3 regions of the Brenneria izadpanahii genome follow, and region 3 is predicted to be linked to each of the others. Evidence: predicted binding sites of a transcription regulator. Region 3 holds the regulator's gene; each other region holds the start of a gene.

What was found. Region 3 encodes sigma-54, which starts transcription at its own class of promoters, with help from an activator protein. Its sites were predicted from a motif close to GTTGGCACANNTTTCGCTNT; they were not measured.
Region 1: glnK (P-II family nitrogen regulator) is a predicted target of sigma-54. The motif match lies at 3,134-3,153, and genes of this name have one in related genera.
Region 2: glnA (glutamate--ammonia ligase) is a predicted target of sigma-54. The motif match lies at 1,898-1,917, and genes of this name have one in related genera.

Annotation. Positions count from the first base shown of each region.
Region 1 covers NZ_CP050854.1:3,889,640-3,895,458, forward strand. The annotation lists gene HC231_RS17370 (YbaY family lipoprotein) at 1-170, opposite strand, end outside; gene tesB (acyl-CoA thioesterase II) at 424-1,287, shown strand; gene amtB (ammonium transporter AmtB) at 1,386-2,672, opposite strand; gene glnK (P-II family nitrogen regulator) at 2,709-3,047, opposite strand; gene HC231_RS17390 (SmdB family multidrug efflux ABC transporter permease/ATP-binding protein) at 3,387-5,168, opposite strand; partial or broken gene HC231_RS17395 (SmdA family multidrug ABC transporter permease/ATP-binding protein) at 5,161-5,819, opposite strand, start outside.
Region 2 covers NZ_CP050854.1:5,199,207-5,205,025, reverse strand. The annotation lists gene glnL (nitrogen regulation protein NR(II)) at 1-124, opposite strand, end outside; gene glnA (glutamate--ammonia ligase) at 411-1,820, opposite strand; gene typA (ribosome-dependent GTPase TypA) at 2,189-4,006, shown strand; gene yihX (glucose-1-phosphatase) at 4,151-4,762, shown strand; gene dtd (D-aminoacyl-tRNA deacylase) at 4,835-5,272, shown strand; gene fabY (bifunctional GNAT family N-acetyltransferase/hotdog fold thioesterase) at 5,414-5,819, shown strand, end outside.
Region 3 covers NZ_CP050854.1:4,905,240-4,911,058, forward strand. The annotation lists gene lptC (LPS export ABC transporter periplasmic protein LptC) at 1-518, shown strand, start outside; gene lptA (lipopolysaccharide ABC transporter substrate-binding protein LptA) at 496-1,071, shown strand; gene lptB (LPS export ABC transporter ATP-binding protein) at 1,075-1,800, shown strand; gene rpoN (RNA polymerase factor sigma-54) at 1,960-3,393, shown strand; gene hpf (ribosome hibernation promoting factor) at 3,416-3,703, shown strand; gene ptsN (PTS IIA-like nitrogen regulatory protein PtsN) at 3,805-4,278, shown strand; gene rapZ (RNase adapter RapZ) at 4,430-5,281, shown strand; gene npr (PTS phosphocarrier protein NPr) at 5,284-5,556, shown strand; gene pmbA (metalloprotease PmbA) at 5,596-5,819, opposite strand, start outside.

The sequences.
Region 1 (5,819 bases), 1.0 Mb from region 3:
CGAATATTCACCGTCCCGGTAACGGAAGGCATTGATACCGCTGGATGTTGGGTAGAAGCAGCGGTTACGGATGCCCCGGTTTCAGGCGACACGCCATAATCATTCCTGTCGGCGCAGGCTGCCAAAGTCATTGATAACGTGATACTGCCTAAGATATGCCATAATTTCATTTCGGTCAGTCTCCTTTGTTATTGTCAGACTGCCGGCATCAGAAAAACCGGCGTTCACTTATTTCGATAGATGCCAAAGAGCGGAAAGTCAATTACAGCGACTTGAAAAATGATGAATATAAGTAGTATGAATCACGCAATAGCACAATTGATAGTGCAATATTCTGATATTCCTCTGATAAATAATTTAAATTACTGAATTCAACTCGTTAGCTGCTTAATTTAGAGACGTTCAACCAATGAGAACAACACTATGAGCCAGGCACTACAAAACCTCCTCGATCTGCTCAATTTGGAAAAAATCGAGGAAGGGTTATTTCGGGGAAACAGCGATGACTTGGGGCTGCGACAGGTGTTTGGCGGACAGGTAGTGAGTCAGGCGATGTCGGCGGCTAAACAAACCGTGCCGGCAGACCGTAAAATCCATTCATTCCATAGCTATTTCCTGCTACCTGGAGATAGTCAGAAACCTATTATTTACGATGTGGAAAACCTGCGTGACGGCAATAGTTTCAGCGCTCGCCGGGTCAACGCCATTCAGAATGGTAAACCGATATTTTATATGATGGCCTCGTTTCAAAGCCACGAGGCTGGGTTTGAACATCAGAATGTAATGCCTGTTGTTATTCCCCCTGAAGAACTCAAGTCAGAGCAGGAAATCGCGCAAAGTCTCGCGCATTTACTGCCGCTACAATTCCGTGAAAAATTTACCAGACCCAGGCCCATTGAATTTCGCCCGGTAAAGTTTCACAACCCATTAAAAGGGAAAGTGGAGGAGCCAGTACGACATGTCTGGTGCCGTGCCAATGGCCCGTTGCCTGACGATGAAAGAATTCATCAGTACCTGCTTGGCTACACGTCCGACTGTAATTTTCTGTTAACCGCATTACAACCGCATGGCGTTGGTTTTCTGGAGCCAGGCATGCAGGTCGCCACTATCGATCACTCAATGTGGTTCCATCGTGATTTCCGGCTGGATGATTGGTTGTTATACGCGGTAGAAAGCACCTCGGCTTCGGGCGCCAGAGGGTTTGTACGTGGGCAATTCTATACCAGAGAAGGCGTGCTGGTTGCTTCCAGCGTGCAGGAGGGAGTGATACGCCATCACCGCCATTAAAGCCTTAAAAACGCGATTGACGGAGCCAGGAAGCAGGATAAAGAAACAGGGCGTGGATATTATCCGACGCCCTGCTTATCAATGAAGATTCACATTACTTACTGGTTGTAAGCATTCTCGCCATGGCTGTTGACGTCCAGGCCTTCGCGTTCCTGTTCTTCCGGTACGCGCAGACCAACGACCATATCGGCCACTTTGAAAGCGATAAAGGAAACAACGCCAGTCCATACGAAGCAGACAATAACGCTGAACAGCTGAACCCAAACCTGGTGAGCCATGGTTACGCCTTCCGCATAACCCACACCGCCCAGAGAAGCCGAGGTGAAAACGCCCGTCAGGATACAACCTACGATACCGCAAACGCCATGGACGCCGAACACATCACACGGGTCATCAACGCGCAGCCATCTTTTCAAGACGGTCACACCCCACAGACCAGCGATACCAGCGGCGATGCCGATGATCAGGCCGCCGCCGACGCCAACTGTACCTGCCGCCGGCGTAATCGCAACCAACCCGGCGATACAACCGGAACATGCACCCAACAAAGAAGGCTTGCCACGCGCCATCCACTCACCGACAACCCATGCCAGGATCGCAGCGGCAGTAGCGACGACGGTATTGAGGAAAGCCAGACCGGCAATTTCGTTAGCGGCCCCGGCAGAACCGGCGTTAAAACCAAACCAGCCGATGTAGAGAATCGCCGTACCAATAAATACCATTGGCAGATTATGCGGCTTAAGCGCTTCTTTACCGAAACCGGCGCGTTTGCCCAGCAGGTAAGCGCCGACCAAACCAGCGACAGCGGCGTTAATATGCACCACCGTACCACCGGCAAAATCCAGCGCGCCATCAGCAGCCAGATAACCGCCGCCCCATACCATGTGAGTCATCGGCAGGTAAGAGAAAGTCAGCCACAGCGCAACGAAAATCAGCACGGCGGAGAAACGCACGCGTTCAGCGATGGCGCCCACAATCAGCCCTACGGTAATACATGCGAAAGAGGCCTGATAAGCGACGTGAATGTACTGGTAGAAAGTACCGGTAATCGAATCAATGGCGATGCCCTTCAGCATGAAGTTGGAAAAACCGCCGAAGAACGAATTGCCTTCGCTAAAGGCCAGGCTATAGCCATACACAACCCATAAAATACAAACCAGCGCAAAAGAGACAATCACCTGCGACAACATGGAAAGTACGTTTTTAGAACGAATCAAACCGCCATAAAACAGCGCAATCCCAGGTATAGTCATAAAAAGTACCAAAGCGGTACAAATCATAATAAAAGCATTATCTGCTTTATCGATCGTGGGTGCTGCAGCCATAGCCCAGGACGGGAGCAAAGCAGCCACACCAAGACCCAATGAGGAGACAAGTTTTTTCATTTTCATCCATCCCTATTAACGAATCTAAGTCAGGTGTTAAAGTGCGGCTTCGTCAGTTTCGCCGGTACGAATACGAATAACCCTTTGTAATTCAGCGACAAAAATTTTGCCGTCACCAATTTTTCCGGTATAGGCCGCTTTACTAATCACATCAATGACTTCATCGAGCTGATCATCAGCTATTGCGATGTCAATTTTCACTTTTGGTAAAAAGTTAACGCTGTACTCCGCGCCGCGATACAGTTCCGCATGCCCTTTCTGGCGTCCAAAACCTTTCACTTCAGTGACCGTTAGTCCCTGAATGCCAACGGAAGATAATGCTTCACGCACATCTTCCAGTTTGAATGGTTTTATTACCACAGTAACCAGTTTCATTCATCATCCCCCTAACCGTTAAGTTCAGACTTGCGCCCGCTGCTATCTCGGATTTCCATCATTTCGAATTATCTTCACGCAATGATAAAGCAAAGGATGTGCCATAAATGATTTATCTGGCAGATATCAGGTAGGAGAACGCGGGCAAGGTCTATTAACGGCAGGATGCATGCCGCCGTAAAAAGAAAAACTTATAAAAGAGGGGCAGACAATGCACCAATGTAGTGCACTGAGAGTAATCTTAGTGCATTGGGGCTAAAAACAGAATGAATATGCTTAGTGATGGTGCGAAGCAAACATTAACCATCCATTACCGTCGGTATTTGAACGCGCGCCGGCTTACGATACGGTAACGGACTCATGAATCGCTGCAGCCGCCAGCTCTTCCCCAGCCAACTGCAACTGATACATCTGGTAATAACGCCCCTTCCGGGCCAACAACTGCTGATGCGTACCCTGTTCGACGGCCTGTCCATGATGGAGCACCATAATGGTGTCGGCCTCGACAATTGTCGATAAACGATGAGCAATAACAATCAGCGTCGTTTGGGCCCGAATAATATTCAACGCCTTTTGCACCGCCTGCTCAGTGCCGGAGTCAATATTCGCCGTCGCCTCATCCAATATCAGGATTTTGGGCGTCTGTACCAATACCCGGGCTATCGCCAGCAGTTGTTTCTGTCCCGTTGACAGATTGTTGCCCTGCTCTCCAATCGGAGTATGCAATCCATCAGGGAACGAATGCACCAACTCGGACAGCTGTACAATGTCCAGCACTCGCCATACTTCATCTTCAGCGATATCGCGCCCCAGCGTAACGTTCATATACATAGATTCGGCCAGCACCACCGGATCCTGCTGCACCATCGCCACATTACGGCGTAAAACCTGATGCGATAACGTTTGCAGCGGGCGTCCGTCCAGGCGGATCTCGCCTTCATCGGGCGGGTAATATCCCATCAACAGATTAGCCAACGTACTCTTACCGCTGCCGGTATGACCGACCAGCGCCACAAATCCCCGTTCAGGAATGGTCAGCGAGATATGCCGCAAAACCTTTTTCCCCGAACCATAAGAGAAAGAAACATCATCAATCTCAACACGTCCGTGAGAAAGTGTCCGCATATCATCGCCATAGCCTTGCTTCACGCCGTCCATCAGTTCGAAGATCCGTTCACCGGCGACCACCGCCTGCTGCAACATCGACTGTTGAGTCGTCATCTCAATCAGCGGCTCATTCAGGCGACCAAGATAGTTAATAAACGCATACAGAACACCGACGCCGACCGAACCTACGGAGTTGAAGCCAAATTGCATCAACAGCCCGCACAATACCATTGCCGAAAACAGGCTAAGCAACGGGCGCAGCAGAAAGCCATCAAGGCGCAACGTTTGCATACGCGCCCGATAATGCGCCCAACTGGTATCGCTCAGCCGCTCGCCAAACCGGGCCTGCTGGCGGAATTGCTGAATAACGCCCATGCCGTTGATAATTTCATTAAAGCCGTCATTGATATCCGCCAGATAACTGCGAACCCGACGAACAATAGGCGTGCTGTAACGTTGATAAATCAGCATGACAGTCAACACGGCCGGGAAGATCGTCAGCGCAACCAGCGCCATCCGCCAATCCAAGCTGAACATAGCCACCAGCATGGCGCCGATCAGCGCCGCGCTGCGTAATGCGGTTGACACCACCATGACATACAGATCTTTCACCACCTCCGTATCGTTCGTTACACGGGATATCAATTGCCCTACCGGCTGGGTGTCAAAAGTGCTAAGAGGCTGGCGCAGCGCCGCATCCATGACATCAATGCGCAGCTGTTGCACCACCCCGACCGCTATCCGATTAAATAACAGCGCCTGAAAATATTGCAGCGCCGCGGCTAAAATCTGTAACAGAAGATAGGCGCAGGCCAATCCCGCAGCCAATGCGAGCGGAAACTCGCCTTTTGCAACCAGATTATCAATGAAATAGCTCACCAGTACCGGGCCGGAAACCTCGGCGGCGGCGGCAATCCATAGCATCAGCATCGCCAGCGCCAACGGCTTTCGCCACGGCGAACCATAAGCCAGCAGCCGCTTTAAGGTAGGCCAAAGCTGTTTAGGGCTATTCATTGGTTTCCCCTTCCGCCAGCGGCACATCATCCAGCGCGGCCTCTAATTGTTGATAGCGATACATATCCCGATACCAGCCAAATTGCGCGACAAGTTCGCGGTGGTTACCCCGTTGGACCGCCTGTCCACGCTGCAGTACCAAAATTTCATTTGCTTCCGTCAAGGCAGAGAGGCGGTGGGCACTGATGATCACTGTGCGTTGCTCTCCCCATTGTTTGAGATTCCGCAGGATCTGGTGCTCCGTGCGCCCATCAACGGCGGATAGCGCATCATCCAGAATCAGGATTTCAGCTTCCAGCAATAATGCGCGGGCAATGGCGATCCGTTGTTTCTGACCGCCGGACAGCATAACGCCGCGCTCCCCCACTTCGGTATCATATCCTTGAGGAAGCCGCAGAATGTCCTCATGCACGCTCGCAAGGCGGGCCGCTCGCTCAATCTGCTGCTTGGTTGCATCCGGCCGTCCCAGAGAAATATTGTTGGCAACAGTGTCAGAAAACAGAAAAGGCATTTGTCCTACAACGGCGAAACGGTGACGTAATTCATCCAGACGAATGTCTGACAAAGAGAGGTTGTGGTAGCGAATCTCACCAGACTGAATATCAAAATGGCGAAGGATAAGCGCCAACAGCGTGCTTTTACCTGACCCCG
Region 2 (5,819 bases), 290 kb from region 3:
GGGCCAATAATTGTTGCGCCGCCGGGTTGGAATAATGAATAGCCAGATCGTTATCCAATAACAATATGCTGTTTATTAAAGAATTTAGGATCTGCCCAGCATCGGGCAGCGTGCCTGTTGCCATAACGCAGACTCCCGCACCATATGAGTGCATAGTATTGTAGATTATAGATATGATGTAGCAACTTCAGAGCCCGTGGAGAAAAAAGCCCATCATAAGATGGGCTGAAAAGTTTCCACGGCAACAAAAAATTTCCAGGAGAAATTTTTAACGTCGCGCCGCGACGGCCCTCCTGATGCGACGGGCATGAACAAAACCCATCACAAAAACATAACATCAATAAATTAGCTGTCTTACGGCAGCCCGAACGTCAGCGCGATCGGACTACCGGCGGTTAAGCGCTTAGTAATTAAACGCTGTAGTACAGTTCAAACTCAACCGGATGCGGAGTCATGCGAACGCGGTCGTCTTCTGATTTACGCAGCGCGATATAAGCATCGATCGCATCATCGGTGAATACGCCGCCGCGGGTCAGGAACTCACGGTCTGCATTCAGCGCGTTCAGCGCTTCTTCCAGAGAACCGGCTACGGTTGGGATTTCGCTCGCTTCTTCCGGCGGCAGATCGTACAGGTTCTTATCCATGGCATCGCCAGGATGGATCTTGTTGATGATACCGTCCAGGCCGGCCATCAGCAGCGCGGAGAATGCCAGGTATGGGTTGGCTGCCGGATCCGGGAAGCGAACTTCAATGCGGCGCGCTTTCGGGCTGGCGACCACCGGGATACGGATGGAAGCGGAACGGTTACGAGCGGAGTAAGCCAGCATGACCGGCGCTTCGTAGCCAGGGACCAGACGTTTGTAAGAGTTGGTGGTCGGGTTGGCCAGCGCGTTGATCGCTTTGGCGTGTTTGATGATACCGCCGATGTAGTACAGCGCGGTTTCGGACAGGCCGCCGTATTTGTCGCCGGAGAACAGGTTTGCGCCGTCTTTGGACAGAGACATGTGGCAGTGCATACCTGAACCGTTGTCGCCGAACATCGGTTTCGGCATGAATGTTGCGGTTTTGCCGAAAGCATGAGCGACGTTATGGACAACGTATTTGTAAATCTGGATTTCATCCGCTTTTTTGGTCATGGAGTTGAAGCGGGTTGCCACTTCGTTCTGACCAGCGGTTGCCACTTCGTGGTGATGCGCTTCAACAACCAGGCCCATTTCTTCCATGGTCAGACACATGGTGGAACGGATGTCCTGTGATGAATCGACCGGAGGAACCGGGAAGTAACCGCCTTTGATTGCCGGACGGTGGCCTTTGTTGCCGCCTTCGTATTCTTTGTTGGAGTTCCAGGCGCCTTCGATGTCATCGATAGTGACGTGAGAGCCGGAGATGCTGCTGCCGAAACGAACGTCGTCGAACAGGAAGAATTCAGGTTCCGGCCCAAACAGTACGGTGTCGGCGATACCGGAAGAACGCAGGAAGTCTTCAGCACGTTTAGAGATAGAGCGCGGGTCGCGGTCATAACCCTGCATGGTGCCTGGTTCCAGAATGTCACAGCGGATGATCAGCGTGGCTTCTTCATAGAAAGGATCGAGGACTGCGGTGCTGGCATCTGGCATCAGTACCATGTCGGATTCGTTAATACCTTTCCAGCCGCCAATCGAGGAACCATCAAACATTTTGCCTTCTTCGAAGAAGTCGGCGTCAACCTGGTGAGCTGGAATGGTGACGTGCTGTTCTTTGCCTTTGGTATCAGTAAAGCGTAAATCAACGAACTTTACTTCATGTTCATTCAGCATCGTCAAAACGTGTTCTGCGGACATACTTGGTTCTCCCGATTGTCATTTATCGTCGTGGAACGAATATCGTTGTAGATTGATGTTGTTACCGTGAGTAGACTAAAGCTAAAAGTGTGCCAACTTTTTAAATTAATGCTATGTGTTGCCACTTGGGGCTTTCCCCTCAAGACACGCTGCACCATTATAGCTTGTAGCACCAAAATGGTGCTTTATTTGCGAACTAATGCACTAGTGTGGTGCATTAATGATCGCTTGTAGCGTTTTTGCACCGTGAAAGGGATCACAAAGTAAGCAGTATCGGGTTGTTTACGATTGATGCTTGTGATCCTGTTTAGTCTCTCGATTAATACGTGTACAATAGCGCGCTATTTCTAAATGCCTGAGGCAAAGCTGTGATCGAAAATTTGCGTAACATCGCCATTATTGCGCACGTTGACCATGGGAAAACCACCCTGGTCGATAAGTTGTTGCAACAATCCGGAACTTTCGGAGAACGTACAGAAGCAACCGAACGTGTAATGGACTCCAACGATTTGGAGAAAGAGCGTGGAATAACCATTCTCGCCAAAAATACCGCCATTAACTGGAAAGACTACCGCATTAATATCGTGGATACCCCCGGACACGCCGACTTCGGCGGTGAGGTTGAACGTGTAATGTCGATGGTTGACTCGGTGCTGTTAGTCGTTGATGCAATGGATGGCCCGATGCCGCAGACCCGTTTCGTGACCAAAAAAGCATTTGCTAATGGTCTGAAGCCGATCGTGGTAATCAACAAAGTTGACCGTCCTGGCGCCCGTCCAGACTGGGTTGTCGATCAGGTGTTCGACCTGTTCGTGAACCTGGATGCAACGGACGAACAACTGGATTTCCCCATCGTTTATGCTTCCGCATTAAACGGCATTGCCGGTCTGGATCATAACGACATGGCAAGCGATATGACGCCGCTGTTTGAAGCGATCGTCAAACATGTTGACGCGCCGAAGGTCGATCGCGACGGTCCTTTGCAGATGCAGATCTCCCAGTTGGATTACAACAGCTATGTCGGCGTTATCGGCATCGGCCGTATCAAACGCGGCGTGGTCAAACCTAACCAGCAGGTCACGATTATCGACAGCGAAGGGAAAACCCGCAACGGTAAAGTCGGTAAAGTCCTGGGCCATATGGGCCTGGAACGTATCGAAACCACGCTGGCGGAAGCGGGCGATATCATCGCCATCACCGGTTTGGGTGAGCTGAATATCTCCGATACCATCTGCGATCCCAATACGGTTGAAGCGTTGCCGGCGTTGAGCGTTGATGAGCCGACGGTAACCATGTTCTTCTGTGTTAACACCTCTCCGTTCTGTGGCAAGGAAGGGAAGTTTGTGACTTCTCGTCAGATCCTGGATCGTCTGAAAAAAGAGCTGGTTCACAACGTGGCGCTGCGCGTTGAAGAAACGGAAGATGCGGATGCGTTCCGTGTTTCCGGCCGTGGCGAACTTCATCTGTCGGTACTGATTGAAAACATGCGCCGCGAAGGGTTTGAACTTGCGGTATCTCGTCCGAAAGTTATCAACCGCGTTATCGACGGCCGCAATCAGGAACCGTTCGAAAACGTCACGCTGGATATTGAAGAACAGCACCAGGGCGCGGTCATGCAGGCCATGGGCGAACGTAAGGGCGATGTGAAAAACATGGTCCCGGATGGCAAGGGTCGTATCCGTCTGGATTACCTGATCCCGGCTCGCGGCCTGATTGGCTTCCGTACCGAATTCATGACCATGACATCCGGTACCGGTCTGCTGTACTCCACTTTCAGCCACTACGATGACGTACGTCCGGGCGATATCGGCCAACGTCAGAACGGCGTGCTGATTTCCAATGGTCAGGGTAAAGCCGTCGCGTTTGCGCTGTTCGGTCTGCAAGATCGCGGTAAACTGTTCCTGGGTCACGGCGCGGAAGTGTATGAAGGCCAGATCATCGGTATCCACTCCCGTTCCAACGATCTGACGGTAAACTGCCTGACCGGTAAGAAACTGACCAACATGCGTGCTTCCGGTACGGATGAAGCGACGACGCTGGTTCCGGCAATCAAAATGTCGCTGGAGCAGGCGCTGGAGTTTATCGATGATGACGAACTGGTTGAAGTAACGCCGCTGTCGGTTCGTATCCGTAAGCGTTATCTGACGGAAAACGATCGTCGACGCGCTAATCGCGGCGGAAACTGATTTTTCTGCCGTTTGGCGTATAACAGGGCACCTTCGGGTGCCCTGAGTTTTATTGATACACTTCGCTTTGATCTCCCCGCTGTTCAGTTTTGCCATTTCCCGTTACAGTAAAAAATCCTACGGTTACAGCAGAAGGAAAGTGCCATGCTTTATATCTTTGATTTGGGCAATGTTGTCATTGATATTGATTTCAACCGTGTATTAGGCGTATGGAGCAGGTTGAGCAGTGCGCCGCTGGCCACTCTGAAAGAGCGGTTTGTGATGGGCGAAACCTTTGAACAGCATGAATGCGGTGAAATCAGTGATGAAGCGTTTGCCGAGCAGTTATGCCATGAAATGGGCATCGCGCTGAGCTTTGAGCAGTTTTCCGCAGGCTGGCAGGCTATTTTTGTCGCATTGCGTCCCGAAGTCATCAATATCATGCAGTTGCTTCGTAAAGAAGGGCACCGGGTGGTGATCCTTTCCAACACCAATCGTTTGCATTGCGGTCATTGGCCCGTGTTGTTCCCGGAAGTGGAAGAGGCGGCAGATCGTCTTTATCTCTCTCAGGATATCGGCGCGCGTAAACCTGAAGCGGCTATCTATCACCACCTGTTGGCGCAGGAAGGGGTTACGCCGGATCAATCCATCTTCTTTGATGACAACCCCGCCAATATCGCCGCCGCTCAGGCGCTGGGTATCCGCAGCATTCTGGTTAAAGACCGTCAGGTGGTTCCGGACTTTTTTGCCGCGCAAACCGCCTCTGTCAGTGAGTAAAGTCAAACCTGGAAGGAGCGCATATTCGCTATGGCTCTTGCAGAATAATGAAAACAGGAGCGGTAACATTCGATGATCGCGTTAATTCAACGGGTTTCCAGCGCTAGCGTTACTGTAGAAAATGCGATCGTTGGAGAAATAGGAACCGGACTGTTGGTGTTATTGGGCGTTGAGCAAAATGATGACGAGCCAAAAGCCGCGCGCCTTTGTGAGCGGGTTCTCGGTTACCGTATATTCAGCGATGACAATGGCAAAATGAATCTCAATGTCCGCCAGGCCGGGGGCAGCGTATTGGTGGTATCGCAGTTTACGCTGGCGGCCGATACCCAAAAAGGAATGCGCCCCAGCTTTTCCCGTGGCGCGCACCCGGCGGAGGCCGATCGCCTGTACCAATATTTTGTCGGACAGTGCCGCGAACAAGGTATTCGCACTGAAACCGGCCGTTTTGCGGCGGATATGAAAGTGTCGTTGGTTAATGACGGGCCGGTGACATTCTGGCTGCAAGTATAAAAACGTTGCGTAATTAATGTGTTGGAAGGCGCCAGAGGATGAGGTTATCGTAGGAAGCCTCGCCCGTGGCGGATTCAGGTATCTCGATATTTAAAATTAAAAACTAAAAGCCCCGTCACTCTTTTTTCATGAGGCCTGTTTATGTATCACCTGAGAGTACCGCAAACCGCAGAAGAACTTGATGCGTACTATCAATTCCGTTGGGAAATGTTGCGTAAACCGCTGCATCAACCGCTGGGATCTGAACGCGATGCTTATGATGCTTTGGCGCATCATCAGACGGTGGTGGATGAACAGGGGCGGCTGGTGGCGATTGGCCGATTGTCCATCAATGCGGATAACGAAGCGTCAATCCGCTTTCTGGCGGTTCATCCCGATGTCAGGGGAAAGGGGCTGGGAACGTTGCTGGCGATGACGCTGGAGTCCGTAGCGCGCCAGGAAGGGGTAAAACGCGTCGTCTGTAGCGCTCGCGAGGATGCGATGGAATTCTTCGCCAAATTGGGCTTCGTTAACCAGGGCGAGATTGCCGCACCGCAAACCACGCCAA
Region 3 (5,819 bases):
TTTTGATCGGCTGGAATTTAACCGATCAGGATACCGAGCCGCAGTCGGATACCCCGACGGATGCGACGCCGGTTTATACCAGCGAGAAAACCACGACGCTGGTTTACAGCCCGGCCGGCAAACTGAGCTATCGACTGATTGCAGATAAAGCGGAGTATTTCGATGACGAGCAGCTCAGTTGGTTTACAACCCCCGTCGCTACGCTGTTCAACGACCAGGGGACGGCCACCTGGTCGGTGCGCGCCGATCGCGCCAAGCTGACCAAAGAAAAAATGCTCTACCTGTATGGCCACGTCGAGGTCAACAGTCTGACGAATGATTCACAGTTGGAGCGGATTAAAACCGACAACGCCCAGGTCAATCTGGTAACGCAGGATGTCTCTTCCGACGACGAGGTTACCCTGTATGGCGCCAGTTTCACCTCTAACGGGATGAAAATGCGTGGTAATCTGCGTGAAAAAACAGCCGAGTTGATCGAAAAGGTAAAAACCTCCTATGAAATCCAAAACAATAAATAATCCGCTGCGCACCGCCCTGATCGCCAGTTCGCTGTTAACCGTTAGCGTTTCGGCCTTTGCCGTGACGGGGGACAGCAACCAGCCCATTCACATTGATTCAGCACAGCAGTCCCTGGATATGCAGGGCAACACCGTGACCTTTACCGGTAACGTGGTGGTCAAACAGGGAACGATCGAGGTAAAAGCCGATAAGGTGGTCGTAACCCGTCCACAGGGCGCGCAGGGGCGCGAGGTGGTGGAAGGATACGGCAACCCGGTCACGTTTTACCAAATGCAGGACAACGGCAAGCCGGTGAAAGGGCGCGCCCAAAAAATCCGTTACGAGTTGGCTAATGATTTTCTGGTGCTGACCGGCGACGCTTATCTGGAACAGTTGGATAGCAACGTCAAAGGCGACCGCATCACTTATTTGGTGAAGCAGCAGCAGATGGAGGCATTCAGCGACAAAGGCAAACGTGTTACCACGGTATTGGTTCCCTCTCAACTTCAGCAAAAAGAGAACAAGGAACAAACCTCCAATTCTCAACAACCGAAACCACGAGTCACTGAATAACTTATGGCAACATTAATCGCAGAAAACCTGGCTAAGGCGTATAAAGGCCGTAAGGTCGTGGAAGATGTCAGCCTGACGGTCAATTCCGGTGAAATTGTCGGCCTATTGGGCCCGAACGGCGCCGGGAAAACCACAACGTTTTATATGGTTGTGGGCATTGTCCAGCGTGACGCTGGGCGGATCGTGATTGATGACGAAGATATCAGTCTGCTTCCGCTCCACGATCGCGCGCTTAGGGGGATCGGCTACCTGCCGCAGGAAGCCTCGATCTTTCGCCGGTTAAGCGTGTATGACAATCTGATGGCGGTATTGCAGATCCGCAAGGATCTAACCACGGAGCAGCAGGAAGATCGGGCGAATGAACTGATGGAAGAATTCCATATTATTCATTTGCGCGATAGTCTGGGACAATCGCTCTCCGGTGGGGAAAGACGCCGGGTGGAAATTGCCCGCGCACTGGCGGCGAATCCGAAATTCATCCTGCTGGATGAACCTTTTGCCGGTGTTGACCCCATTTCGGTGATTGATATAAAAAAAATAATAGAACATCTGCGTGACAGCGGACTGGGCGTGTTGATAACCGATCATAATGTCCGCGAAACGCTGGATGTCTGTGAGCGCGCCTATATCGTCAGTCAGGGGCATTTAATCGCTCACGGTTCACCGACGGAGATACTGGCCGACGAACAGGTCAAACGCGTCTATTTGGGCGAAGGCTTTAGACTCTGATAGGGTATGAGCTTTATCGCATGTTCTATATCCGATAGATTTCAGGATGCAGCAAAGCGGTAACCGAATGATTTCCCTTATTTTAAGCGGGGTTCGGCAGGGAAACGGCGGCGCTGTGACCGGAAAGCTAAAGGGAATATAAGGAAGTTAGCGCAACTTATGAAGCAAGGTTTGCAACTCAGGCTTAGCCAGCAACTGGCCATGACTCCACAGCTACAGCAGGCAATCCGTCTGTTGCAGTTGTCCACGCTTGAACTGCAACAAGAGATTCAACTGGCGCTGGAAAGCAATCCGTTACTTGAGCAAACGGATAATCACGAAGAAATAGAGTCATTTGAAACCACAGACAGCGATTCACTGGATACCGGTGAGGCGCTTGAACAAAAAGATATGCCGGAAGAGTTGCCGCTTGACGCGACCTGGGACGAGATCTATTCCGCAGGCACGCCATCCGGCACCGGCACCGATTATCGCGATGAGGAATTGCCGATCTACCAGGGGGAAACTACCCAAACCCTGCAGGATTACCTGATGTGGCAGGTCGAACTAACGCCTTTTTCCGATACCGATGCCGCCATAGCGACGTCCATCGTCGATGCCGTGGACAACACGGGTTATCTCACCGTGCCGCTGGAAGATATTCTCGACAGCATCGGCGACGAAAACGTCACGCTGGATGAGGTTGAAGCGGTGCTGAAACGGGTTCAGCGTTTTGATCCCGTCGGCGTTGCGGCTCGCGATCTGCGCGACTGTCTGCTGGTTCAGCTTTCCCAGTTCGCGGACGATACCCCGCGCCTGGCGGAAGCCCGATTGATTGTCAGCGATTATCTCGACCTGCTGGCGAATCATGATTTCCGCAGTTTGATCCGCACCACCCGGCTGAAAGAAGAGGTGCTGAAAGAGGCGCTGGCGCTGATTCAATCCCTCGATCCCCGTCCGGGCCAGTCAATCAATACCGGCGAATCGGAATATGTTATCCCAGACGTTCTGGTGCGGAAGATTCATGGCCGCTGGGTGGTGGAGTTAAATACCGACAGCATCCCCCGGCTGCAGATTAATCAGCAATATGCCGCGCTGGGCAACAGCGTGCGCAGCGACAGCGACGGTCAGTTTATCCGTAGCCATTTACAGGAAGCCCGCTGGTTAATAAAGAGTTTGGAAAGCCGTAATGATACGCTGCTCAAAGTCACCCGCTGCATCGTCGAACAGCAGCAGGAATTCTTTGATCAGGGCGAGGAATTCATGAAACCGATGGTCCTGGCGGATATTGCCCAGGTCGTTGATATGCACGAATCCACGATTTCCCGTGTGACGACGCAGAAGTTTCTGCACAGTCCGCGCGGCATTTTTGAACTAAAATACTTCTTCTCCAGTCACGTGAATACCGACAATGGAGGTGAAGCCTCCTCAACGGCGATCCGGGCGCTGGTCAAGAAGCTGATCGCTGCGGAAAACCCCGCCAAACCGTTAAGCGACAGCAAACTCACCACGCTGCTCTCCGAGCAGGGAATTATTGTGGCGCGCCGTACCGTCGCTAAATATCGAGAGTCTTTATCTATCCCACCATCAAATCAGCGTAAACAGCTGGTTTGATCTCAACTAGAAGGAAGACGCTATGCAGCTCAACATTACCGGACATCATATCGAAATTACCGAACCTCTACGCGATTTCGTGAATACAAAATTTGCCAAGCTGGAGCAATTTTTTGACCGCATTAATCAGGTCAATGTGATACTTAAAGTGGAGAAAGTGCAAAAAATCGCCGACGCCACGCTTCACGTTAATGGCGGAGAGCTGCATGCGACATCGGAAGCGGAAGATATGTACGCCGCTATCGATTTGTTGATCGATAAACTGGCCCGGCAGTTGACCAAGCATAAAGACAAGCTCAAACAGCACTGATTTTCCTCTCTGGTCATTTAGCCAGAGAACAGACCTGGCCCATAAAACCTATGGGCCAGGCTCATCGGAAGTGAATGAACGTGTCGTCAAGTGAATATAAAATGAACAACGATCCCATATTGCAACTCAGCACCGTGTTACGCCCCGAGTGCACCCGAAGCGCCGTCCATTGCCAAAGCAAGAAACGAGCATTGGAAATCATTAGCGAGCTGGCCGCCAAACAGCTTAATCTGTCCTCTCAGATTATCTTTGACGCCCTGCTCGTTCGTGAACGCATGGGCAGCACCGGTATCGGAAATGGCATCGCCATCCCTCATGGTAAACTTGAAGGGGAGGATGTCCTGGGGGCAATCGGGGTATTTATCCAGTTGGAGCAGCCTGTCGCGTTCGATGCCGTCGATAACCAACCCGTTGATTTACTTTTTGCCTTGCTGGTTCCCGCAGAACAATGTAAAACCCATTTACATACGCTTTCGCTGGTCGCCAAACGATTGGCCGATAAAACCGTTTGCCGACGTCTGCGCGCCGCGCAAAGTGATGAAGAGTTGTATCAGATTATGACGGAAGCCGGTTAAATCAGGTGATGATACCGGCGATAAAGGGCGGCATAGTCTGCAATAAGCGTGCGCTGTATTCTCGAAAACAGTGGTATTCTCGAAGGCATTGCATTATCGAAAACAGGGGCAGCGATAGTTCGCCATCACGTTGCCAGGGGGGAGTCGCCAGATGGTGCTGATGATCGTCAGTGGTCGCTCAGGCTCAGGGAAATCCGTAGCCCTGCGAGCGCTGGAAGATATGGGATTCTACTGCGTAGATAACCTTCCTGTGGTTTTACTGCCGGAGTTAGCTAATACGTTGGCCGCGCGGAATATCTCTGCGGCGGTCAGCATTGACGTGCGCAATATGCCGGAATCGCCGGAAATATTCGAGCACGCCATGGCGCAACTGCCGCAAAGCTTTTCGCCACAGTTGCTGTTCCTCGACGCCGATCGCAATACGCTGATCCGCCGTTACAGCGATACCCGCCGCCTGCACCCGCTGTCCAGCAAGAATTTGTCGCTGGAAAGCGCCATCGATGAAGAAAACGATCTGCTGGAACCGCTGCGATCGCGCGCCGATCTGATCATCGACACCTCGGAAATGTCGGTGCATGAACTGGCGGAAATGCTGCGTACCCGTCTGCTCGGCAAACGGGAACGTGAACTGACGATGGTTTTTGAATCCTTCGGCTACAAGCATGGCATTCCGATCGACGCCGATTATGTATTTGATGTCCGCTTTCTGCCCAATCCCCACTGGGATCCGAAATTACGTCCGATGACCGGTTTGGATAAACCCGTCGCCGCCTTCCTCGACCGGCATACCGAAGTACATAATTTTATCTATCAGACCCGCAGCTACCTGGAACTGTGGCTGCCCATGCTGGAAACCAATAACCGCAGCTATCTGACCGTGGCGATTGGCTGTACCGGCGGCAAACACCGTTCCGTTTATGTTGCGGAACAGCTGGCTGATTATTTCCGTTCGCGCGGTAAAAATGTACAGTCCCGCCACCGCACGCTGGAAAAACGTAAATAATCATGACCGTCAGGCAATCCGTTGAAATCAAAAACAAGCTGGGTATGCATGCCCGTCCCGCCATGCAACTGTTTGAACTGGTGCAAAGTTTTGACGCTGAAGTGATATTGCGTAATGACAGCGGCACCGAAGCGGAGGCCAGCAGCGTGATTGCCATGCTGATGCTGGACTCGGCCAAAGGCCGCGTTATCGAAGTGGAGGCCAGCGGCCCGGATGAGGCTAAAGCGCTGGCCGCCGTTGTTGATCTTTTCGAAGCCGGATTTAACGAAGAGTAACGCGCCGCATCATCCGGCCCCATAACCGCCGGGGCGGCCTCACTCTCCCGCAATCTTCATTTCAGGCAGCAGCACCGAGCCGCATTGAATATTGCTGCGCGTTTCGGTGTCATTCCCTACCGTCACGATGTTGCGCAGCATCTCTTTCAGATTACCCGCGATGGTAATTTCACTCACCGGATACTGAATTTCGCCATTTTCGACCCAGAACCCGGAAGCCCCGCGGGAATAGTCCCCGGTCACGCCGCTCACGCCCTGGCCCA